4 regions of the Halalkalibacter kiskunsagensis genome follow, and region 1 is predicted to be linked to each of the others. Evidence: predicted binding sites of a transcription regulator. Region 1 holds the regulator's gene; each other region holds the start of a gene.
What was found. Region 1 encodes Rex, which represses fermentation and respiration genes when NADH is low (regulators of the CRP and FNR family bind a similar motif). Its sites were predicted from a motif close to TTGTGAAATATTTCACAA; they were not measured.
Positions count from the first base shown of each region.

Region 1 (6,329 bases):
CACTTGTAGAATTGTCATTGAATTAAAACAAACAGGTGAGTTTTATTCAGGTCTTGAGAAAGCAGTTGTTGATTTGATTAAGAAATATGACATGCACTCTCAAGTATTGGTCGCATCCTTTGATCATGAAAGTGTAGTGAATGTAAAAAAGCTCGATTCAAACATAGAAACAGGTTTGATCATTTTGGGACGCCCGACATTGGTATTGGAACAGTTAGTACATACAGGAGCAAGTAGTATTTCAATGCACTATGCTTTTATTACAGAGGAATTAGTGCAGTCACTTATTGAAAAAGGCATACGAGTCGGAGCATGGACGGTTGATGATGCCAAAGTAATTGAGAAACTTGGCCAGTTTTCTAAACATATGCAAATAACAACAAATGATCCAGAACAATTTCTTAAAGTAGCACTTCCTACTATAACAAAAGGATAAGGGTCTGTTTCTTTTTCAGGGTTGTTCAAAAAGGGGGTGTGAACCTTTTTGGACAACCTTTTACAATTTCTCTTGAAAAACTAGATTGGATGAAAAAAGGGGGGAGAATGTGAGTTATCGCCTGTTTGTGAACATAAGAATCTTTCTGTTACTAATTTTCTTATTTGTTGGTATGTATCCTATGGTTACATTTATAAAAGCGGAATCGACCTCAATGGCCATAGAGGTAGAAACGGATCCAAGCAGAACAGCTGAGCTATTTGATGAAACAAAGCATATGGGGATGTTGCAAATTAGGTACTTGGATTTAAAGGCAGATACAAAGTCGGGAGATGCGATTTTGCTTCAAAGTCCTGATGGGGAAGCGATGTTAATTGATGCTGGTATGGTTGCTACCGGACAAGAGTTAGATAATTATTTGAATCAATTAAATATAGAAAAACTAGATTATGCTGTGGCAACACATCCGCATCATGACCACATTGGTGGGTATCATACCCTTTTTCATTCTAAACAAATAGGGGTCCTTTTAATGCCGGATTTGCCACATACCACTCAAACGTACAAAACGTTTATCGACCTTAGTAATAAAAAAAAGATTAAGACGCAGTACGTACAAGCGAATGATACGTTTATGCTCGGGGATGAAGTGGAAGTAGAGATCGTAAGCCCTAGCTTTACGGCATTAGGGAAAGCTCGAAATAAACGTAATCTATCGACAGCAGAAGTAAATAATCTTTCACTCGTAATCAAAGTCACTTATCGTAACAATACGTTTTTATTCACAGGTGATATTTACAAGAAGCAGGAAAAAGAATTGATAAAACAAACGAAAGACAAACTAGATGTCGATTTGTTGCATGCACCTCATCACGGAGACAGTACTTCCTCATCGCAAGCATTTATCAATGCTGTTAGTCCGAAATACACAATGATAAGTGCTAATATTCTTCAAAGTATACGAGTGTATAACCGCTATCAGAAAAGTGGTAGTGAAGTCATTGCCACAAGTAGAGCGGAAAATGTATTAATTCTCTCAGATGGAGAAAGCATAACGATTATGACTGAAAAAGGAGGCCACTGAAAGCCGCACGTTGCTTCGAGGGTGCTGAAAAAGACGTATATTAGTAAGTTATGTGAATGTTTGTTTTGGCATTTGCTCATTGAGGAAGATAATAAAGACAAGCTTATTGGTAAACGATCTAATAATTATGTGTATATTTGAGAAACCTTTACTAACACGTTTTTTACAAGACTTTTGGAAGAGGATTGATCATATGAACAGTCAACAAAGATGGTGGTTTTTCATCGTTTTACTCATCATTTCAATCATTGCGCCAACTAGCGGATTTGCGCAAACAAATGATGCAGACAAGCTCGAAATACGATACTTTTATTTAGAGGCAGACAAAAAGTCAGGAGATGCCATTCTATTAGAAAGTCCTGATGGAAAAAGGATGCTCATTGATGCAGGGATGGAACAAACAGGACAGCAATTGGATCGATATTTAAAACAAATGCAAATTGATCAAATCGATTATGTCATTTCCACGCATCCGCATCATGATCATATCGGAGGCTTCTCAACCATTTTAGATTCGTTGGATATCGGTGTATTGCTAATGCCAAACATCAAACATTCTACTAAAACCTATGTAGATTTTACGAACCTTCTTACAAAGCAGAAGATACCCTATCAATATGTGAAGGAAGGGGATCGGTTTACTCTAGGTGAGGATGTTGAGGTGGAAGTAATTAGTCCTTCTGAGGAAGATTTAGACAGTGCTGCGAAAGAGAAACACTTATCTACCGCTGATATTAATAACTTATCACTCGTCTTAAAAGTCACCTATTGTGATAATACGTTTTTATTTACTGGAGACCTTTATAAGAAACAAGAGAAACAATTGGTAGCAGCCAAAAAAGAGTTATTAAACGTTGATTTGCTTGACGCTCCTCATCATGGGGATTCTACTTCATCATCTAGACAATTTATTAACGCTGTAAACCCTAAATACACGATCATAAGTGCCAATATATTGCAAAGCAAACGAGTCATGAAACGATACGAACAAAGTGGCAGCCATGTATACACAACAAGCAAACATCAAACCATTGTGATCACCTCTGATGGCAAAGAGATACATGTAAGTGGATAGGCAGGGTCTGACCAACCTGTATTATCAAAGAAGTTCTGGAAAAAGTAAAAAAGGCCAGCCCCCAGCCAGATCCACTGCGGTTTAACGAAGTGAATCTGGCTGGGGCTAACCCAAACCTAATTATTCTTGCAGTTGTTCCCATTCTTCCATTAGTGTTTCAATTGTTTGTTTTGCTTCGTCAATTTCTGTTTGGAGCGTCTGCGCCTTTTCGTGATCAGAATAAATAGATGGGTCACATAGGTCATCTTCTTTTTGTGCTAAGGTCGATTCAAGTGTATCAATTTGGCTTTCAATTTCTTCAATTCTTCTTAAACGTTGTCGTTCGGCTTTCTTTGCTTCTTTGTCTTGTTCATAGGAGCGTTTATCGGCTTGGTTACTTTCTAAAGAGGAAGAAATTGTTTGTCCCTTTTCTTGTTGGATCAGCAATTCTCGTTGCTTCATCTCATCTTTTTTCTCAACATAATAATCATAGTCTCCAAGATAATTTGTGATCTCACCGTCAACAAGCTCAGCCATTCTGGTGGCAAGTCTGTTTAAGAAATAACGGTCATGAGAGACAAATAACAATGTACCAGGATAATCAATTAATGCATTCTCAAGAATTTCCTTTGCATCGAGATCCAAGTGGTTCGTCGGCTCATCGAGAATTAACAGATTGGCTTTTTTTATCATGAGTTTGGCAAGTGCAAGTCGAGCTTTTTCACCGCCACTTAAAGTGGAAACAGGTTTTAAGACGTCATCGCCACTGAACAGAAAGTTTCCTAGAACGGTCCGAATCTCTTTTTCTGGAAGGAGAGAATGGTCGTCCCATAGCTCATGAAGAACCAACTTATTTGACTTTAAATTGGCTTGTTCCTGATCATAATACCCTACGGTTACATTGCTGCCGAAGCGAATCGTTCCGTTTTTTATTGGAACGTTCTTCATTAAAGCCTTTAATAGTGTCGACTTACCTGCCCCGTTTGGTCCAATTAAAGCAACACTTTCACCACGGTCAATCGCTAAATCTAAACTTTGAAAAATCGTTTCCTCTCCATAAGCAACATGAAGATCGGTCGTTCGTAATACTTCATTTCCGCTTTGACGCTCAATTGTAAAAGAAAAGGAAGCAGACTTTTCTGATCCAGCTGGTCGATCTAGTAAGGTCATCCTATCTAATTGTTTCCGTCTGCTTTGTGCTCGTTTGGTTGTTGAGGCTCTCGCAATATTTCGTTGGATAAAGTCCTCAAGCTTAGCGACTTCATCTTGTTGTTTTTCATATTGTTTTAATTCAAGTTCATAGCGCTTGGCTTTTTCCTCAAGATAAGAACTATAGTTCCCAGTAAATTTAGTGGATTTTGTCCTTGATATCTCGACAACTTCTGTAACGATTTTATCTAGAAAATAGCGGTCGTGAGAAACGATAAGGATAGCGCCGCGATAGTTAATTAAGTATTGCTCGAGCCATGTCAACGTTGCAATATCAAGATGGTTGGTCGGCTCATCAAGAATAAGCAAATCAGGCTTAGTTAATAATAACTTTGCTAGGGCAAGTCTTGTTTTTTGCCCACCACTTAAAGTGGAAATCTTTGTGTTGTAATCAAAATCTGCAAAGTTCATCCCTGAGAGCACGCCACGAATGTCAGCTTCATATTGATAGCCACCATTGTCTTTAAAAGTAAGCTGAAGTTGATCATATTCTTTCAATAGTTTTTCATAACGAGATTGACTTGCTAGTAAATCAGGATCAGACATTTGCTGTTCCATATTGCGTATTTGTTTTTCCATTTTACGTAAGGGGGCAAATACAGTTAACATCTCTTCCCAAATCGATAATTCTGATTCTAGTCCAGTATTTTGAGCAAGGTAACCAAGTTCAGTTCCTTTAGGCATCATCACTTGTCCACTATCATACGAAAGTTGCCCTGCGATAATTTTCAGCAATGTTGATTTCCCGGCACCATTTCGTCCAACAAGTGCAACGCGTTCACCAGTTTGGATATCAAGCTTAATATTTGTTAAAATAGGATCGACGCCAAATGATTTTGATATATTTATACATTGTAAGACAATCATGAATGTTCATTCCTTACTAACTATAATAGATGTAAAAAAGTGACCTTATTTGAAAGTGGCAATGGCTCCGCACGCTGCTTAGAGTTACCGAAAAAAGGTGAAAATCGACCTTTTTTCGGTAACTCTAGTGTATCGTAGATTCTATCTTTCAACAACTTCATGAACAACAATGTAAACCGATTACAAACCCTGTGAAATAGTGTACAATAACCATACGTCTTACAGGAAAACGGTAAAGGAGGCAATGGATGAAAATTGATCAGACCAAGATTCCACAGGCTACAGCAAAGCGTTTACCACTATACTATCGATTCTTGGAAAATCTTTCTGCCTCGGGGAAACAACGAGTATCTTCAACGGAGTTGAGCGAGGCGGTAAAAGTTGACTCAGCAACCATTAGGCGTGATTTTTCTTATTTTGGGGCGCTCGGAAAAAAAGGGTACGGTTATAATGTGAACTATTTACTATCTTTTTTCCGGAAAACATTAGATCAAGATGAAATAACAAAGGTGATTCTTGTAGGTGTTGGAAATTTAGGTACAGCGTTCTTACACTACAATTTCTCAAAAAATAATAGTACGCAAATTGTCATGGCTTTCGATGTGGATGAAAGTAAGATTGGCGATGAAGTTGGTGGAGTCACCGTGCATCATTTAAAAGACTTGCAAGATGTCATCGACCCGGAAGTTACTGTTGCAATTTTGACTGTACCTCAAGCCCCTGCACAAAAGATCGCGGATCAATTAGTTGATGCAGGCATACAAGGAATACTAAACTTTACACCAGCTAGGTTGGATGTGCCAGAAACGGTACGGGTACACCATATCGATTTATCTGTTGAATTACAGGCATTGGTTTATTTTTTAAAGCATTATCCTTTATAAGAGTCTGTATAAAAAGGAGTGTTTTATTCCTTTTTATACAGATTCAAAGCAATGAGTGAAGCCACTACATCTTTTAAGTCCGTGTGAGAGAGGCCATTGCCATCTATTTGAATAAACTCTATAATCAAAATTAGGACAAGGAGGTGCTACCTATGGGTGGATTAGGAGCAGGCAGCATTGCGTTAATTGCAATCGTTGCATTACTAATATTTGGTCCGAAGAAGTTGCCAGAGTTAGGAAAAGCGGCTGGAAATACTTTACGTGAATTTAAAAATGCAACAAAAGGCTTAGCAGACGAAGATGATAACAAGAAAAAAGAAAACGATAAAGCCTAAGTAGGAAGGGTCTATAAATGGAACAAAGAGACATGTCGGTAATGGACCACATTGTGGAGCTTAGACGAAGAATCATTATAACGTTAATCTTCTTTGTCGTGGCGCTCATTGCCGGCTTCTTTTTAGCTGCACCACTTATCACATACTTACAAAGTACACCAACGGCTCAGAATTTGCCGATGAATGCATTTAAAATGACAGATCCGATTCGGATTTTTATGACATTTGCTTTTGCAAGTGCGCTTATCATTACCTTTCCAGTAATTTTGTTTCAGCTTTGGGCGTTTGTCAGCCCTGGTTTGCATGAAAAGGAGCAAAAGGCAACACTGGCCTATATTCCGTTTGCGTTTATTTTGCTTTTAGTTGGCCTTTCTTTTTCTTACTTCGTTCTTTTTCCATTTATTGTTCAGTTCATGAGCAACTTATCTGAACGATTAGGGATTACTGAGCAGTACGGTAT
Region 1 covers NZ_JAXBLX010000060.1:19,755-26,083, forward strand. Annotated here, with positions in the region: gene SLH51_RS22145 (glycerophosphodiester phosphodiesterase) at 1-436, shown strand, start outside; gene SLH51_RS22150 (ComEC/Rec2 family competence protein) at 546-1,520, shown strand; gene SLH51_RS22155 (ComEC/Rec2 family competence protein) at 1,714-2,595, shown strand; gene SLH51_RS22160 (ABC transporter ATP-binding protein) at 2,716-4,650, opposite strand; gene SLH51_RS22165 (redox-sensing transcriptional repressor Rex) at 4,899-5,534, shown strand; gene SLH51_RS22170 (twin-arginine translocase TatA/TatE family subunit) at 5,687-5,869, shown strand; gene tatC (twin-arginine translocase subunit TatC) at 5,887-6,329, shown strand, end outside.

Region 2 (6,329 bases), on a different contig from region 1:
CATGATTTTTATTAATATTAGTTCAGGCATCATGATTATTTCCGTTGCCTCTCCCTTATCTCAAGAAATGGTTGGACTAAGCGTTGCAACAGCTGCTTCCATGGTCGGACTTATGGGTATGTTTAATGGCGGGGGGAGGATTGGATGGGCAAGCGTTTCCGATTATTTAGGTCGTCCTACTGTATTTTCAGCATTTTTCATTATTCAAATTACAGCTTTTCTTACATTGCCCCATATAACAAATGTTATCTTATTTCAAGTTTTCATTTTTCTAATTATGACCGTTTATGGCGGCGGGTTTGCTTCTCTCCCTGCCTTTATAGCTGATATTTTTGGTACAAAAGAATTGGGTGCCATACATGGATATATTTTAACAGCTTGGTCTGCAGCCGGTATCGTTGGTCCTATTGCTGTTTCTTATTTTCATGAGGCTACAGATAGTTATATCCCTGCTTTTTATTTCTTTACCATTTTATTAATCATAGCGTTTATTATATCCATACTCATTCAATTTGATATTAAAAGAATTAAAAGAAACCAATCAAAAGCATCTGTATTAAAAGCAGGATGAACGTTTCAACCACCAAGCATTTAACCTTATCAAATTATCATCATTTTTATTAATGTGAAACAATTCACATAATATCCATAGCATCGAACTATGAATGTTCTTTCTTATCTTGATAATATAACGATATTGATAAGGGATGATTAGCAAGAACGCATTCTTAGTTTTTTATATTCTTCTTCACCATTTATCAAACAATGTTAAATGAAGTGCGATATCTTACACATCGCACTTCAAAAAAACTATTTACTATCAAAATGAATGATATTTCCATTCACTATTTTTACATCTTCGCCTAAGCCAAATGAGCTCCCAACGCCAACATATCTCTCAGATCCTCCTCTACCGTAGTAATCAGCTTTAAATTAAATGCTTCTTGTAGCACACTAAGTACACCTGGTGTAATCCATTCTGGTGGTTTAGGCCCGATCCGAATGTCTTTGATTCCTAAGCTAAATAAGCCAAGTAGAATAGCGACTGCTTTTTGCTCAAACCATGATAACACGATGCTAACAGGAAGTTCATTTACTTCACACTCAAATGCTTCTGCTAACGCTAGCGCAATTTTGACTGTTGAAACCGAATTATTACATTGACCTAAGTCGATATAACGAGGAATTCCGGTGTCGGCTACTGTCCCAAAGTCGTGATCGTTGAATCGGAATTTACCACAGGAAGTCGTTAAAATAACTGTATCATTTGGTAAGGATGTTGCCAGCTCACGGTAGTAATTCCCACCTGGTCCTGGTGCATCGCAGCCTGCAATGACGAAGAAACGTTGAATTTTTCCTGCTTTTACTGCATCAACAATTTCAGGAGCAATTCCAATAACCGTGTTGTGATGAAATCCAGTTGTTAAGCTTTCTTCGCTTTCCATATTTGCATCAGGTAATAATAAAGCTTTTTCAATTAACGGAGTGAAATCATCGTTCACGATTTTTTCGACTCCTTCTAGACCTGCAATATCATAGGTGAAGAATCGGTCTGAGTAGCTCCCTTTGATTGGCATAACACAGTTTGTTGTCGCAAGAATCGCTCCTTTGAATTTTTCAAACAATCGCCGCTGGTCGAACCAAGCTTTTCCGATATTTCCTTTCAAATGTGAATACTTTTTTAGCTTTGGATAGCCATGGGCTGGAAGCATTTCTGAATGTGTGTAAATATTAACTCCTTTTCCTTCCGTTTGTTTAAGTAATTCTTCTAATGCAAATAGATTATGACCTGTTACGATGATGGCTTTTCCCTCAACCTTATTTTGTGAAACAGTGACAGGTTCAGGTACTCCAAGTCTACTTGTATGGGCGTGATCTAGTAGTTCCATCACTTTTACTGCAGAAGACCCGACTTTCATAGCCATATCAATATGCTCTTGTAAATTAAAATTTGAATTAGTTAATGTCATGTATAACGCTTCATGTGTTGTTGCATCGACTTCTGAGTCAGAAAAACCAAGTTGCCTTGCATGAGTTGCATACGCTGCAATTCCTTTTAACGCAAAAACGAGTGTGTCTTGTAAACTTGCAATATCTTCATTTTTCCCACAAACGCCAACGATGTTACAGCCTCCAGTTGGTGTTTGTTCGCATTGATGACAAAACATAATACGTCGCCTCCGATTACAATGAATTTTTTCTCTCTATAACTTGTATTTTACATACATCTTTAATGGTTATCTGTGACATTTATCACTTGTTCTTATAACACTTTATTTGTTACCCCACTACTAAAAACCAGCTGTGAGATTAATCTCACAGCTGGTTTACATTTGCTATCTACTTAATAGAAGAGTCTTAGCTTCTGCGATTTTCTCTTCGGTTGGGGGTTCTACATGATCTAAAGCATATTCAAGTCCTAATTCCTTCCACTTATAAACCCCTAATTTATGATATGGAAGAACTTCAACTCTTTCTACATTATCTAATTCGTCTATAAACAGTCGTAAATTTCTCAAATCACCTACATCATCTGAAATTCCGGGAACTAATACATGGCGAACCCAAATCGGAATGTTTTTACTAGAAAGCAGTTTTGCAAAGGCTAAAATGTGATCATTTTTCATTCCTGTTAATGCTTGATGCTTGATAGGATCAATATGTTTTAGGTCTAGTAGCACTAAATCTGTTAATCCAAGTAATCGATCAAGTTTGCGTAAAAATTCAGGATGCTCCTGGAAACAACCTCCTGAAGAATCAATGGTCGTATGGATACCTAGCTCCTTACATTTTGTAAAAAGTTCAATTAAAAAGTCGAGATGAAGCAAAGGTTCTCCTCCAGAAACCGTAATCCCACCACCACTGCTTTCAAAGTATGGAATATAGGACTGAAGATCGTTGATAATTTCACTGACGGTGATCTCTTTTCCTTCGCCAACCTTCCATGTGTCTGGATTATGACAGTATTGACATCGTAACAAGCAGCCTTGCATAAATACGATATAACGTAATCCAGGACCATCTACAGTTCCACATGTTTCTATTGAATGAATCTTTCCTATCATAACGAATCCCTCATTTTTCTAGATAACCAAGGTGACTGATTAGAGTTGCCCCCGTTAGTTGTCTTTATTTTTGATTTTCCTTCAAGGGGGCAACTACTATGCAGAGGCTACACTTTTGTTCTTAGTTCATTCAAAATTATATTGGCATAAACTCTACAGTGATTCGTGGAACGTCCGATTTATCACATCAATTTGTTGATCGCGTGTTAATTTTATAAAGTTAACAGCATAACCCGAGACACGAATCGTTAATTGTGGGTATTCTTCTGGATGCTCCATTGCATCAATTAATGTATCGCGGTTGAATACATTAATATTTAAGTGATGCCCCCCTTGTTTTGCATATCCATCAAGAATCCCCACTAAATTTGACGTCTGATCCTGTTCTTCTTTTCCTAATGCTTTAGGTACGATACTAAATGTATTAGATACGCCATCAAGCGAATACTCATATGGTATTTTTGCAACAGATGTCAAAGATGCAAGTGCTCCTTTTTGATCGCGTCCATGAAGTGGATTAGCTCCAGGTGCAAAAGGCTCCCCTGCTTTTCTTCCATCTGGTGTATTGCCAGTCTTTTTACCGTACACAACATTACTTGTAATCGTTAAGACAGACATTGTTGGTATCGCATTTCGATACGTTCTATGTTTTTTCAATTTATTCATAAAGGATTTCACAAGCGACACGGCAATATCGTCGACACGATCATCGTTATTTCCATATTTAGGGTAATCCCCTTCGATTTCATAGTCGACAGCAATTCCTTGTTCATCGCGAATGACTTTTACTTTGGCATGTTTGATTGCACTTAAACTGTCCGCCGTTACCGATAATCCTGCAATCCCGCAAGCCATCGTGCGAATGATTTCTTTGTCGTGCAGGGCCATTTCAATTCTTTCATAACTATATTTATCATGCATGTAGTGAATCACATTAAGTGCATTCATATACAGTTCTGCTAACCAATCCATCACCTTATCAAAATTGGCAACAACCTTTTCGTATTCTAAATACTCGTCTGTAATTGGTGAAAAAGATGGTCCTACTTGAATTTTAAGTTTTTCATCAACCCCACCATTGATCGCATACAATAGTGTTTTTGCTAAATTAGCACGAGCTCCAAAAAATTGCATTTGTTTTCCTATTTTCATCGCACTTACACAACACGCAATTCCGTAATCATCACCGTAACTTGCTCTCATCAGATCATCATTTTCATATTGAATTGAGCTTGTTTTAATTGACATGTTTGCACAATAATCTTTAAAGTTATTTGGCAATTGATTTGACCATAATACTGTTAAGTTTGGTTCGGGTGCTGGCCCTAAATTATCTAATGTGTGCAGGAACCGGAACGAACTTTTTGTAACTAACGCTCTTCCATCAACTCCGACACCCCCAATGGATTCAGTTACCCAAGTAGGGTCACCACTAAATAGTTCATTATAATCTGGTGTTCTCGCAAACTTAACGAGGCGTAGTTTCATAACAAACTGATCGACTAATTCCTGAGCTTCAACCTCTGTTAACGTCCCTTCTTGTATATCTCGCTCAATATAAATATCTAAAAACGTTGAAACTCGTCCTAGGCTCATTGCTGCACCATTTTGCTCTTTAATTGCTGCTAAATAAGCAAAGTACAACCATTGAAACGCTTCTTTTGCTGATTCTGCCGGCTTTGAGATGTCGTACCCATACGACGTTGCCATTTCTTTTAATTCACGTAGGGCTCTAATCTGTTCAGATAATTCTTCACGTTCACGAATGACCTCTTCTGTCATCGTTGAGCCAGTAGTATTTAATTCTTCTTGCTTTTGATTTAATAAATAGTCAACACCATAGAGCGCTACTCTTCGATAGTCTCCGATAATTCTACCACGACCGTAGGCATCTGGAAGGCCTGTGATGATCCCAGCTTTTCGTGCTAATCTCATTTCAGGTGTATAAGCATCAAATACTCCTTGATTATGAGTCTTGCGATAGTTTGTGAAGATTTCTTCCACTTCAGGTGAAAGCGTATATCCGTAAGCTTTACACGAATCCGCAGCCATTCGTACCCCACCAAAAGGTTGAAGTGATCTCTTAAACGGTTCATCTGTTTGCAATCCAACTACTTGTTCTAATTCTTTATTTAAGTAGCCAGGCTCATGAGATACAATCGTAGAAACGATCGATGTATCCATATTTACAACGCCGCCGTTCTCGCGTTCCTTTTTACTAAGATCCATAATTTGATCCCATAATTGTAAGGAATGATCTGTTGCTTGTTCTAAAAATGTATCATTCCCTTCATATAACCTGTAATTCCGTTGAATGAAGTCTCTGACATCTACGTCACTTTGCCATTTTCCTTGTTTAAATGTTCTCCAATAGTTCATTTACTTTTCCTCGCTCTCTCAAATTATCTGCGATGTACGTTCATACCTTCAATGTGAATACTTTCACAATAATAGGTGCTCACGTTTACATGATTAGTAAATTTACACCTATCTTTGTGATTGTCTTGCGATGACATTTAATACCTTACACTTATTAGTTTATGAGATTTAACAGTATATGAATGTGATAAATATCACAAATCAATTGTTATTCGTGACAAAATGATGAATTTGATCCCTGTTTTACCAGATAAGATAAACGTTGTTTCCCTCTACTTCTATTGGATAAGTTTGTACACTTCCTCTGTCAGGCGCTTGAACTTTTCCATCAATGAGTGAAATAATCCAATCATGAATCGGACAAAAAATATATTCACCACTCACAAGACCGTCAGCTAGTTTTCCCCCTTTTGGATGAGGGCTCTTGTTTTTAAGCGCTCGAACTATTCCATTTGAAAGGCGAAATACCGCTATTTCCTCTTGTCCGACCATAAACACCTGTCCAACCATACTTGGTAACTGATTATAATCAGCAATTTTTATACGTATTCCATTGTGAATCATTGAAAATCTCTCCCTTCTTCTTTTACACTTTCATGATTTCACGTGTTGTATAATAAGCATCACGAATAGATGAATCCTCTATCGCTTTTTGCCATGGCTCTTCATAACGAGCAAGCGTTTTGCTTAGACGTATGTTTAACTCATTTCTTTTCTCCTCATTAAAAACAACCTCTTTTACATGTTCCAACCCTAAACGGTCTACCCAACTAGAAGTTCGCTCTAAATACAATGCCGTTTCACGATAATATTGTAAATAAGCTCCAGTAATTTCGAACACTTCTTCTTCCGTCTTTACTTTACACAGTAGGTCCCCAGCTCGTA
Region 2 covers NZ_JAXBLX010000024.1:8,186-14,514, reverse strand. Annotated here, with positions in the region: gene SLH51_RS14610 (L-lactate MFS transporter) at 1-571, shown strand, start outside; gene hcp (hydroxylamine reductase) at 864-2,168, opposite strand; gene pflA (pyruvate formate-lyase-activating protein) at 2,337-3,065, opposite strand; gene pflB (formate C-acetyltransferase) at 3,219-5,444, opposite strand; gene nirD (nitrite reductase small subunit NirD) at 5,688-6,008, opposite strand; gene nirB (nitrite reductase large subunit NirB) at 6,031-6,329, opposite strand, start outside.
Region 2: a site for Rex is predicted at 5,496-5,513, ahead of pflB (formate C-acetyltransferase). Genes of this name have one in related genera too.

Region 3 (6,329 bases), on a different contig from region 1:
TGGATCGATTGGATTGGTTATGCTTGTGACACTTGTGTTATCAATTACCGCACTCACACTAGGGACATTGCTATCTACTTTTGCACGAAATGAATTTCAAATGATTCAATTTATCCCGATTGTCATCGTCCCTCAGGTGTTCTTTTCCGGCCTTTTTAACATGGATGTAATGTCCCCTTGGCTTCGTTCAATTGGAATGGTTATGCCGTTAACTTACGGAGGAGAAGCGATGAGAGATATTATGATTCGAGGAAAAGGAATAGATGAGATCGCAATGAACCTCTTGATATTACTTGCATTTTCAATGTTGTTTATGTTTTTAAATAATTTTGCACTGAAAAAGCATCGGAATCTATAAGGTTCGCCGTACATTGTCCTTTCATGTAACCAAGGTATATAATAGATATATCCTTGGCTGTTAAAGGAGCACGAGTCATGACACAGTATGAATCACTAAAAGAATTAATAATGCTAGATGCGAATGAAGAAGCTAAGTTTAGTGAAAAGCAATTAAAAATCATTGAAGCAGCAATTGAGATTTTTTCAGAAAAAGGCTTTGCAGCAACATCGACAAATGAAATCGCCAAAAAAGCGGGAGTAGCTGAAGGAACGATTTTTCGCCATTATAAAACGAAAAAAGAGCTGTTGGTTTCCATTGTTTCCCCACTTATGGCAAAGCTTCTCGGTCCTCATTTTGCAAAGGATTTTGCAAATGAAGTATTTGAGTTAAAATACGAGACGTTTGAAGAGTTTATTCGAAACCTTGCGTCAAACCGCTATGAATTTATCAAGAAACATATAGCAGTTGTGAAAATACTGATTCAGGAAATTTCCTATCATAAAGAGTTGAAAGAGCCGTATGTTAGATTATTTAAAGAGCATGTGTATGAGAAATTCAAAAATATCATCCTGCACTTCCAGAAAAAAGGGGAGATTGTTGATGAATCTCCTGATACAATTATGCGTTTAATTATTACAACAATAATGGGGACGTTAGTATCGTTATTTTTAGTATTACCTGATAATGAATGGGATACTGAGAGTGAGCTTGAGTCAACAATTCAATTTCTAATTAATGGATTATCAGTGAAATAAGTCAGACCTGTCCCCCATCAAGATAACGGGGAGCAGGTTCTTTTTGTAATAAAATGTAGTAGAGGAGAACAAATGAAAGAACACTATTATGATAAACTGTTAAATATTAACACAAAAGGCGTGCAAAAAGAACGAAATAAGGTGGTGCACTATAATCGTTACGAACCAACCCCATATAGTGCCATAGAGAAATTATTTGAAAGTTATCAGCTAAAGAGCAGTGATCGACTAGTAGACTTTGGGTGCGGGAAAGGAAGATTTTCTTTTTATATTCATTATTTTTATAAAGCATCAGCTGTAGGTGTAGAAATGAATGGAGCTTTTTACCAAGAGGCTATAGAAAATCAAGATCGTTATGCAAGGAAAGTGAAAAATGAAAGTCACCATATTCATTTTTATTGTGGCTTAGCTGAAGAGTATGAGATTGACCACAGAGACAATCGATTTTACTTTTTTAATCCATTCTCTGTTCAAATTTTCATGAAAGTAATCAACAATATTTTGCTTTCCTATGAGAATTCAGAAAGGCAAGTCGAGTTGATTTTGTATTATGCCCCAGATGAATACGTTCATTATTTGGAAACACAAACCTTTTTTGAATTTAAAGAAGAGATTTCACTTGTTACAGATTACAATCAAGACCCTTTTGAGAGATTTCTAATCTATCAATTATCGTACTAGCAAGAAGCAGGAATTCTTTACACTTTAAATTCCTGCTTTTTGCGTTTATTTAATCGCTTTAATTGGCTCATGTTCGTTTTCTTCTGTTTCTTCTGCTTGCTTTGGATGATTGACGTAATAGTAGAACATGCCCATAAGCATGCTACCGCCAATAATGTTTCCAAGAGTCACAGGTACAAGGTTATGAATAACGCCACTAAATGAGATCGAATCTGGGTGATTTAACACAAGTGAAATAGCAAACGTGCACATATTAGCGATGCTATGTTCGTAACCGGAAATAAAGAAACAAAAAACAAACAATACCATCGTGAAAATTTTAGCTCCTTCGCTTTTTAATGTCATAGGAATAAAGAAAGCAAGGCAAACTAGCCAGTTACAGAGAATTCCACGAAAGAATAGTTCAAGCCAAGGGGTGTTCATCTTTTGATCGGTTACACTGAATAAAAAGCTATTTACAGAGTGATCATTAAACAAACCGGTAAAATAAATCAATATAGCAAATGCGACCGCGCCAAGGAAGTTCCCAAGATAACTCATACTTAGCAATTTTCCAACGTCGATCCAACGCATCTTCTTTTTAAGTGAAGTATAGGTGAAATAAAATGTATTTCCTGTAAATAAATCGCCGCCACCATAAGCAATCAAGATAATAGCTGCTCCAAACGTTATGGCTGCCATAGGGTAGGTTAATGGAGAATTTTCTAAATAAAAGAGATTCCCAGTTTTAAAAGCGACAATGACGCCAAATCCAATAAAAAGACTTGCTAAAATCGAACGCAATAAATAACGAATTCGACTTTGCTGATAAACCCTTTGTTTTTTCAGTGCCATTTGTTCAACTTTTGCGAGTGCGGCATGTTCCATGTAAATGATCCTTTCTCGTAAGTTCCTTCTTCTCATTAAGGGGAGGAACGAGGTAATAGTTTCGGTTGAAAGTATCCTTACTTTATCATGAAAAAATGTAATTTAAATAGAGATATGAAACTGTCAAAATCATGTCATATCGGTCGCGCTTTCATTGTTAATATATTGTGAAGTAATTCACAATGTTATGTGTGTGCTCTTTCAGTGATGGTTATTTTTTATTTTTAGTGATTTTTGTATGCAATAAATTATTTACTCACTTCGAAAAAGAAGATATCATTCTCAAAGAGTTTTGTGATGTGTTAGAACAAGAACTGAATTATTCAGCCATTCAAAAAATCGTCCGTATTCAAGTGGATAGTGGCCTATTTGTTGCGAACCAAGTTAGTAAAAATTACATAGATTTGCGGAGGGGATCAACGTGAAGAAATTATTTTATAATGGCTTTATTTATACTTCTAATCCTAATCAACCTCATGCAGAGGCGATGATTGTTGAGGCAGGGAAGATCATATGGATTGGGAATCAGGCAGAAATAAAAGAGGGGATGTCAGATGCAGAAGGGATTGACTTACAAGGGAGAAGAGTATTGCCAGGTATCATTGATGCCCACATGCATCCTGTAATGTTAGCTGATGTTGATCAACAAATTTATTGTGGCCCGCCGAAAGTCCATTCTATTTTTGAGATGCAAGGAGAAATTCAAAAAAAGTATGACGAGCTCAGTGCCCAAGTTCACAATACTTGGATTCGTGGGTGGGGGTACGATGAGGTGAAATTAACTGAGCAAAGGTCGCCCACTCGGTGGGATTTAGATCAAGTAGCCCCTGATGTCCCTGTGATTTTAACAAGAACGTGTTCGCACATCATCGTAGTTAATAGTGTGGCACTGCAATTAGCTGGTATAAATGAAAAGACGGTGTCACCTACAGGTGGAGAAATTGATGTGAATGCTAAGGGAGAACTGACTGGGATCTTTAAAGAGAAAGCAAGAGAGTTTATATACAGTGTGATACCTGAGCCAACGATTGATGAGCAGGCACAACGACTTGCAACATTTAGTGAGAAATTGTTTACTCAAGGAATTACTTCGACCACTGAATTAATGGCAACGTCATTATCAACCAATTTCTATGACCTCTTTATGAAAGCTTACACATTTGGTTACAAACAAAGAACGGTTCTTTATTATTTATGGGAGGAGATTAGCCGAAGCGAGGAAGTATTAGCAACTCATAAATTGAATCGCAATTCCTTCTTACACATTGGTGGAATAAAACTTTTTGCAGATGGGAGCATTTCAGGAAAAACGGCATGGGTAGACAGTCCTTATAAAAATGAGCGAGAAAATATTGGTTTATCGACAACGACATCTGAGGAATTAGTAGATGCGGCAAAGGTTGCAAAGAAACATGACATTCAATTAGTCGTGCACGCGATGGGGGAGCGAGCAATTGAGCAAATTGTCGACACATTTCATAGACAGCACAATTGGATAAAAGATGCACCGTCCATCCGAATTGAACATGCAGCCTTGCCTAAGAAAGAGACGCTACTAAAAGCAATTGAAATAGGAATCAGCTTTGTCACCCAGCCAATCTTTTTGTTTGCAGAAATTAACAGCTATCTGACAAACTTAGGTTCAGAAAGAACTAATCAATCTTATCCATTAAAAACGATGATACAATTGGGAGCGAAAGTCGCCATCTCTTCAGATGCTCCAGCCACATCATGGGCTGATACATCTAATCCATTTATTGGAATCAAGGCAGCAGTGACTCGAACTGCCTATACGGGACAAACGTATAATCTAAGTGAATGTGTTACGGTAGAAGAAGCAATTGACTTGTATACTCGTCATGCTCAAGAGATCGCGCGTATTGCGAATGTTGGACAATTAAAAGTTGGGTATTGTGCAGATTTTATTATTTTAGATAGGGATATTTTGAACATGGATGTAAATGAGATTGATCAAATAAATGTGCTGCATACGTATTTAGATGGTCAGTTGGTCCATTCAACATAGAAAATCATTGGATAAAGAGAAGGAGGAAAATGGGTTGAATCAAGTATTTAAAAACGTGATAACATCTGAAGAAGAACTTAGGGCACTTGCAGGGTATCCAAGTGAGGGTGTAAAAAAGAAAGTTATTCCCGCTTTGGACTCGCATTGTCGAGATTTTATGGCAAAGTCCCCTTTTTTAACTCTTGCAACAGCAGATAGCAATGGGGCGTGTGATGTGTCTCCGCGTGGGGATGCCCCAGGCTTTGTTCACATTATTGATGACCATCATTTTGTCATTCCCGAGAGACCAGGAAACCGGCGGATGGACTCGATTACAAACATATTAGCGAATCCTCAAGTTGGAATTCTCTTCTTTATTCCAAGATTAGGTGAAACATTAAGGGTGAATGGGAAAGCAGTGTTAATTACTGATGATGACCTATTAGAAAAGATGCAAGTGCAAGGGAAAAAGCCTGTTTTAGGAATTGGTATTCAAGTAGAAGAATGTTTCATTCATTGTGCCAAGGCCTTTATACGATCTGGTCTTTGGAATCCAGATTCATGGTCTGAGAAAGAATTACTTCCTTCTGTGGCGAGGATATTAAAGGATCATATTCATTTACCAGATGTAGAAGTAGAGGTAATTGAAGAGGACCTCAAAGCGAGTTATGAGAAACATTTATATTAACTCGTTTTTTACTGAAGCAAAGAGGCTCATTTCAGTAATAGAATGAGCCTCTTTGCTTGTTCAACTGAAAAATATTCAATTAAGTGATAAAGTTTTTCAACGAATGAATTCATTAAAGGGTCGCCCCTCGAGTTGACTTTTACTCTTCTTCTCGTGACAGACTGACTAGTTAGTCTGTCGGGAATCAACTAAAATTAAACTACTTCTATGAAACCGCATGTTGTTGTTTCTCTCGTAAAGCCTTCTCGCTTTTTTTAATATCTAGCTTCATCATAATCGAAACGATAAAAGCCAATAGAATTAAAGCAGAGAATACATAAAAAACAGGAATATAACTATCCGTTCTTTCTCTAATTTGAGACACAATCATTGGGCCAAATACCCCACCAAGAGACCAAGTAGTTAACAAGTACCCATGAATGGCACCGAGCTGTTTCGTCCCAAATAAATCACCAACAAATGCTGGTAAGTTTGAGAAACCACCACCGTAACAACTAACAACAAGTAAAATTAGAATTTGAAACAAAATAATACTTGTAATAAAAGGAAGTGTTAAAAAAGCGACAATTTGGATAGAGAAGAAAATGATGAAAACAGTTGGGCGTCCAATATAGTCAGAGACAGCTGCCCAGCCAAGTCTACCTCCACCATTAAAGATCCCCATAATTCCAACCATTGAAGCAGCTGAAGCAGCTGTTAACCCCACAACTTCTTGAGCCATAGGAGAAGCGACAGAAATCATCATAATCCCAGCCGTTGTATTAATGAGCATCATCGTCCAAAGCATCCAAAAGCGTTTCGTCTTAACCGCTTCTTTTGACGTTAGTTGTTGCAAATCTTTTTTGACAACTTTCCGACCAGAAGCAATATCTTTCTTCATTGAATCCGGCATCCAACCTTCTGGGGGAGGGGCGATATAGGAGGCACCAAGCATCATAAGGACAAAATAGCAGGCACCGAGTACATAGAATGTATTTGTGATTCCAATTCCTT
Region 3 covers NZ_JAXBLX010000009.1:91,207-97,535, reverse strand. Annotated here, with positions in the region: gene SLH51_RS07245 (ABC transporter permease) at 1-358, shown strand, start outside; gene SLH51_RS07240 (TetR/AcrR family transcriptional regulator) at 436-1,095, shown strand; gene SLH51_RS07235 (methyltransferase) at 1,168-1,776, shown strand; gene SLH51_RS07230 (formate/nitrite transporter family protein) at 1,822-2,643, opposite strand; gene SLH51_RS07225 (amidohydrolase) at 3,065-4,669, shown strand; gene SLH51_RS07220 (pyridoxamine 5'-phosphate oxidase family protein) at 4,704-5,336, shown strand; gene SLH51_RS07215 (L-lactate MFS transporter) at 5,542-6,329, opposite strand, start outside.
Region 3: a site for Rex is predicted at 2,809-2,826, ahead of SLH51_RS07230 (formate/nitrite transporter family protein). Genes of this name have one in related genera too.

Region 4 (5,577 bases), on a different contig from region 1:
ATAGAAAGAAACGAATATTGAATAAGAAGGTTCGTTTTTTCCTTTTTATAAGAGAGGAAGTTTTAAAAAAAGATATGGAGAATACAATATAATATTAAAAAATAGATACAATTAACTTGTTGGGACTAGGCTTCCTTGAACATATTTTTCAGATTATCTTCATTTTGATAGTGTTTTCCTGTAATATATATTTATAGGAGATATTATGACCTAGTCATAATTGTAAAGTTAGGGTGATAAAATGAAACGGGTTGGAATCATTGGTGTTGGTTCTTATGTTCCAGAAACAATTGTGACAAATTACGATTTAGAAAAGAATGTAGATACAACTGATGAATGGATTAGGACAAGAACTGGAATTGAAGAACGTAGAATTGCTAGTGAAGATATAGATACGTCAGATATGGCAATTATTGCAGCTCAAAAAGCTATTGCTGATGCCAAATTATATCCTGAGGATATAGATTTGATTTTAGTTGCAACTGCAACACCTGACTATGCTTTTCCATCTGTTGCCTGTATCGTGCAAGAAGCTCTTGGTATGCATCATACACCAGCAATGGATATAAGCGCTGCATGTTCTGGATTTATTTATGCCTTAGTAACGGGGAAACAATTTGTTGAAAATGCCACATATAAAAATGTGTTAGTTATTGGTAGTGAAAAATTTTCTAAAGTCGTCGATTGGACGGATCGGAATACGTGTGTGCTATTTGGCGATGGAGCTGGAGCTGTTATTCTAAGTCAAGTTTCTGAAGATAAAGGGATTCTATCGTTTTCTCTGGGGGCTGATGGTTCAGGAGCCAATCATTTACTCGTTGATAAAAAAACGAACTTCGTTGAAATGAATGGCAGGGAAGTATTTAAATTTGCGGTCCGACAAATGCCTAATTCTAGCTTAGAAGTAGTTGAGAGAGCAGGATTAACGAAAGAAGATGTTGACTTTCTTATTCCACATCAGGCAAACATGCGTATTATTGATGCAGCTAGAGAGCGTCTAGGCCTTCAAAAAGAAAGAGTTTCTACAACAGTACGAAATCACGGAAATACATCAGCTGCATCAATCCCGTTAGCTTTATTCCATGAAATCGAAGCTGGGAAAATCCAAGATGGTGATGTAGTTGTGATGGTTGGTTTCGGTGGTGGTTTAACATGGGGATCAATTTGTTTGAGGTGGGGAAAATAACTAGTTAAAAAAGGGGAGGATCCATTTGAAAAAAAGAGTTGTTATTACAGGGGTAGGAGCGGTCACGCCATTAGGAAATAATGTTTCTACTACATGGGAAAATATAAAAATGGGAATTTCAGGCATTGGTCCATTAACAAGACTTGATTCAGAGCAATTTAACGTTAAAGTTGCAGGTGAAGTTAAAGACTTTGTTCCTTCAGAATTTATTGATGGAAAAGAAGCTAGAAGAATGGCTCGTTTTACCCAATTTGCAATCGCTGCTAGCAAAATGGCACTTAATGATGCTGAACTTACTCTCGGGGGAGATGTTGATCCTGAACGAGTCGGTGTATGGATTGGTTCAGGCATTGGTGGTTTAGATGCATTTGAAGAACAGCATAAACGTTTTTTAGATAAAGGACCAAAACGAGTTAGTCCTTTTATTATTCCTATGCTTATACCTGACATGGCTTCAGGTCGAGTATCGATCGAAGTTGGAGCTAAAGGATTAAATAACTGTTCAGTTACGGCATGTGCTTCAGGAGCTAATTCAATTGGAGATGCATTTCGAGTTGTTCAAAATGGTGATGCGGATGTTATGATTGCTGGTGGTACAGAAGCGGCGATTACTGACATGACGATTGCAGGATTTCAAAATATGACCGCTCTTTCTACGAACCCAGATCCGAAAACAGCGAGTCGCCCATTTGATAAAAATCGGGATGGCTTCGTCATTGCTGAAGGCTCAGGAATTCTAATTTTAGAGGAACTCGAGCACGCACTAGCACGTGGTGCAAACATATATGGAGAAATGATTGGGTATGGGGGAACAGGTGATGCCCATCATATTACAACGCCAGCTCCAAATGGGGAAGGTGCACAGCGCGCGATGAAATTGGCTTTAAAGGATAGCGGTGTATCATTAGAAGACGTCGATTATGTAAATGCACATGGGACAAGCACTCATTATAATGATTTATATGAAACAACGGCGATCAAAGAAGTGTTTGGTAAGCAGGCTTACGATCTTTCCGTTAGTTCTACGAAATCGATGACAGGGCATTTACTTGGAGCGGCAGGTGCAATTGAAGCGATATTCTCCTTATTATCAATGAGTGATAGTATCCTACCACCAACCATTAATTATGAAACACCAGATAAGGAACTTGATTTAGATTACGTTCCAAATCATGCAAAAGAAAAAAATGTAAATGTTGTTCTATCTAATTCCTTAGGGTTTGGTGGGCATAATGTTTCCTTGATATTTAAAAAGTTTTAGAGTAGTTCTAAAAAGGTAAAAACCAATTTTTGAAATTGGATATGGCTGAGCACGCTACGTATCTCCAAGGAGACACTCCTTGGAGATACGTAGTGGATACGCTCATTGCTTCGTGAAGTTCCCAATAGGTAAAACAACCTTTTGAAAATACCTCTTTAGCATTTAATTTCTGCATTTTTTCGTTGATAGTAGTACCAATTTAATAGAATAGAAATACCATAGAAACCAATAAAGAAATACAACGCTGTAATTGGAGTACCTGTAGTGGATACAGACCATCCAAATAGTTGCGGGATGAAGAAAGATCCATACGCTGCAAATGCCGCCGTAAATCCTAAAACAGGAGCTGCTTCTTTAACAGGAAAGATAATTGGAATCATTTGGAATGTGGATCCAGATCCCGCTCCAGCAGCCATAAATAAAAGAAGGAATGATAGTAAGAATCCAACAAAATGTTGTTGACTGATAAAGTAAATAACAGAAAATGCTCCAAGTGCCATAACGACAAGAACATAAGCTGTTACTCTAGCGCCACCAAATTTATCAGAGATCCAACCACCTATAGGACGGAACGCGGCAGCCAAAAAGGCACCAAGAAATGCTAAAGCAACATATTCAGGAAATTGTGAACGAAGTAATAATGGAAATGCTGCACCGTACCCAATAAATGAACCGAATGTTGCTACATATAAAATGGTCATGATCCATGTGTGTTTACGTTTCACAATGATAAATTGGTCTTTAACTGATTGCTTAGATGTTGGAAGATTATCCATTCCGAAATAAGCAACAATTGTCATTACAATAATCGGAATCACCCATATGAAGGCAGCATTTTGTAACCAAATTTCTTGGCCATTCGGTAATAACTGCCCCTCACCACCAATAAAAGCAAAGGTTCCTACTGTAATAATAAGCGGAGTAACGAATTGAACAACTGATACCCCCATATTTCCTAAACCTCCATTAATTCCAAGGGCTGTTCCTTTTTCTTTTTTCGGAAAGAAGAAACTTATATTTGCTAAAGCAGATGAAAAGTTTCCTCCACCAAGACCACATAGAGCTGCTAATAGAAGCATCACCCAAAAAGGGGTTTCGGGATTCTGAACTGCAAAGCCAATCCCTAGTGTTGGGATGATGAGAATTCCAGTAGAAAATACAACCCAGTTTCTTCCACCAAACTTCCCAACTGCAAATGTATAAACGAACCGTAATGATGCACCAACAAGTCCTGGGATAGCCGCTAACGTAAAGAGTTGTTCATCTGTAAATGCAAAGCCAATATCATTTAATCTTACCGCTACAACCGACCAAATTTGCCAAACAATAAAAGCGAGCATTAATGTAGGAACAGAGATCCATAAATTACGTTTCGCATGTCTTTTTCCTTCTTTTTCCCAAAATTCTTTGTTTTCTGGATTCCATTCTTTAATTCTTCCCATGCTGATATCCCCCAATAATCTATTGATATATTTCAGATGCTTCTTTTGATTACATTCCAAATCATACAAACTTAAATCGAATCTGAATGTGATGTTTGTCACACGGTAACAAAACTAACTTTTCTAACAAGGTGGTTTTACAATAATAATAAGATGAGGGAAGTAGGGATATAGGTATAAAAGGTTACTGATTTTTCACCTAAATATATTTATTAAAGGAAAAGTCATGAACATATTGTGAACTGATGAACAATTAATTGTTAGTGTGATCTTTCTCACTTAATTGTTACGTTTTATGCCCTACAATGAGCAATAGAAACAAACATTGTGAAGTATTGAACAAATCGGAGGGATTGAACATGGGAAAGAAACAATTAGTCATGATCGGGAACGGGATGGCAGGTGTTCGTGTCATTGAAGAAATATTGAAGCTTGATTCTGACTTGTACAATATTACGATATTTGGGAAAGAACCTCATCCTAATTACAATCGAATTCAACTATCAAATGTTCTTCAAGGAAATACAACATTTGAAGAAACAATTATGAATGATTTAACCTGGTATGAATCGAATCATATTCAGCTTTTCACTGGAGAAGCAATTACACGAATTGACACGGAAAAACAGGTAGTTTTTTCTAATAAAGGTAGACATGTAAAATATGATGAATTAATTCTTGCAACAGGGTCTTTACCCTTTATTTTGCCCGTACCTGGTGCAGATAAAGAAGGTGTCATAGGCTTCCGTGACATTCAAGACTGTGCAGAAATGATTCAAACGGCTAAACAATATAAAAAAGCCGTTGTGATAGGAGGAGGACTTCTTGGATTAGAAGCAGCAAAGGGCTTAATTCACCTTGGTATGAAAGTTGATGTCGTTCATTTAATGGAACACTTAATGGAACGTCAACTTGATGCCATTGCATCCACTATGTTGAAAAAAGAATTAGAGCAACAAGGCATGAATTTTCTAATGGAAAAAGCGACGGTAGAATTGACTGGAACTGACCGTGTTGATGGAATTCGGTTCAAAGACGGCACCGAGGTGGAAGCGGACTTAGTCGTTATGGCAGCAGGTATTAAACCAAATGTAGAGTTAGCAAAACAGAGTGGAATCTACGTAAACCGAGGAATTGTTGTAAATGATTTTATGGAGACTAACCTTCCACATGTGTATGCCATTGGTGAATGCGCCGAGCATAGAGAAATCGTTTATGGTCTAGTCGCTCCTCTTTATGAACAAGGAAAGATTCTCGCTCAAACTCTTTGTAATCAGAAAGACCAAAGATACGAAGGGTCAATTACAGGTACACAATTAAAAGTCTCAGGGGTGGATCTGTTCTCAGCTGGTGAAATTTATGACGATGAATCATCGAAATCAATTGTCGTTCACAATGAATACGAAGGCGTTTATAAAAAAGTTCTGATCAGAGCTCACCGAATTGTTGGTATTGTGTTATACGGAGATACAAAAGATAGCAATCGCTTGTTTAAAATGCTAAACGAAAAACAAGATGTTTCTGATTGCACTTCGATTTCATTCCTTCAATCAGGTGGGACAGAAACAAATGATATTGCAACGATGCCAGCTGATGAAATTGTATGTGGGTGCAATGGTATTAACAAAGAAACGATTGTCAATGCCATTCAACAAGATGGAGTAACCACTGTCGAGCAAGTTGGAGGA
Region 4 covers NZ_JAXBLX010000024.1:1,825-7,401, forward strand. Annotated here, with positions in the region: gene SLH51_RS14570 (beta-ketoacyl-ACP synthase III) at 242-1,186, shown strand; gene fabF (beta-ketoacyl-ACP synthase II) at 1,212-2,447, shown strand; gene SLH51_RS14580 (NarK family nitrate/nitrite MFS transporter) at 2,603-3,889, opposite strand; gene nirB (nitrite reductase large subunit NirB) at 4,249-5,577, shown strand, end outside.
Region 4: a site for Rex is predicted at 4,215-4,232, ahead of nirB (nitrite reductase large subunit NirB). Genes of this name have one in related genera too.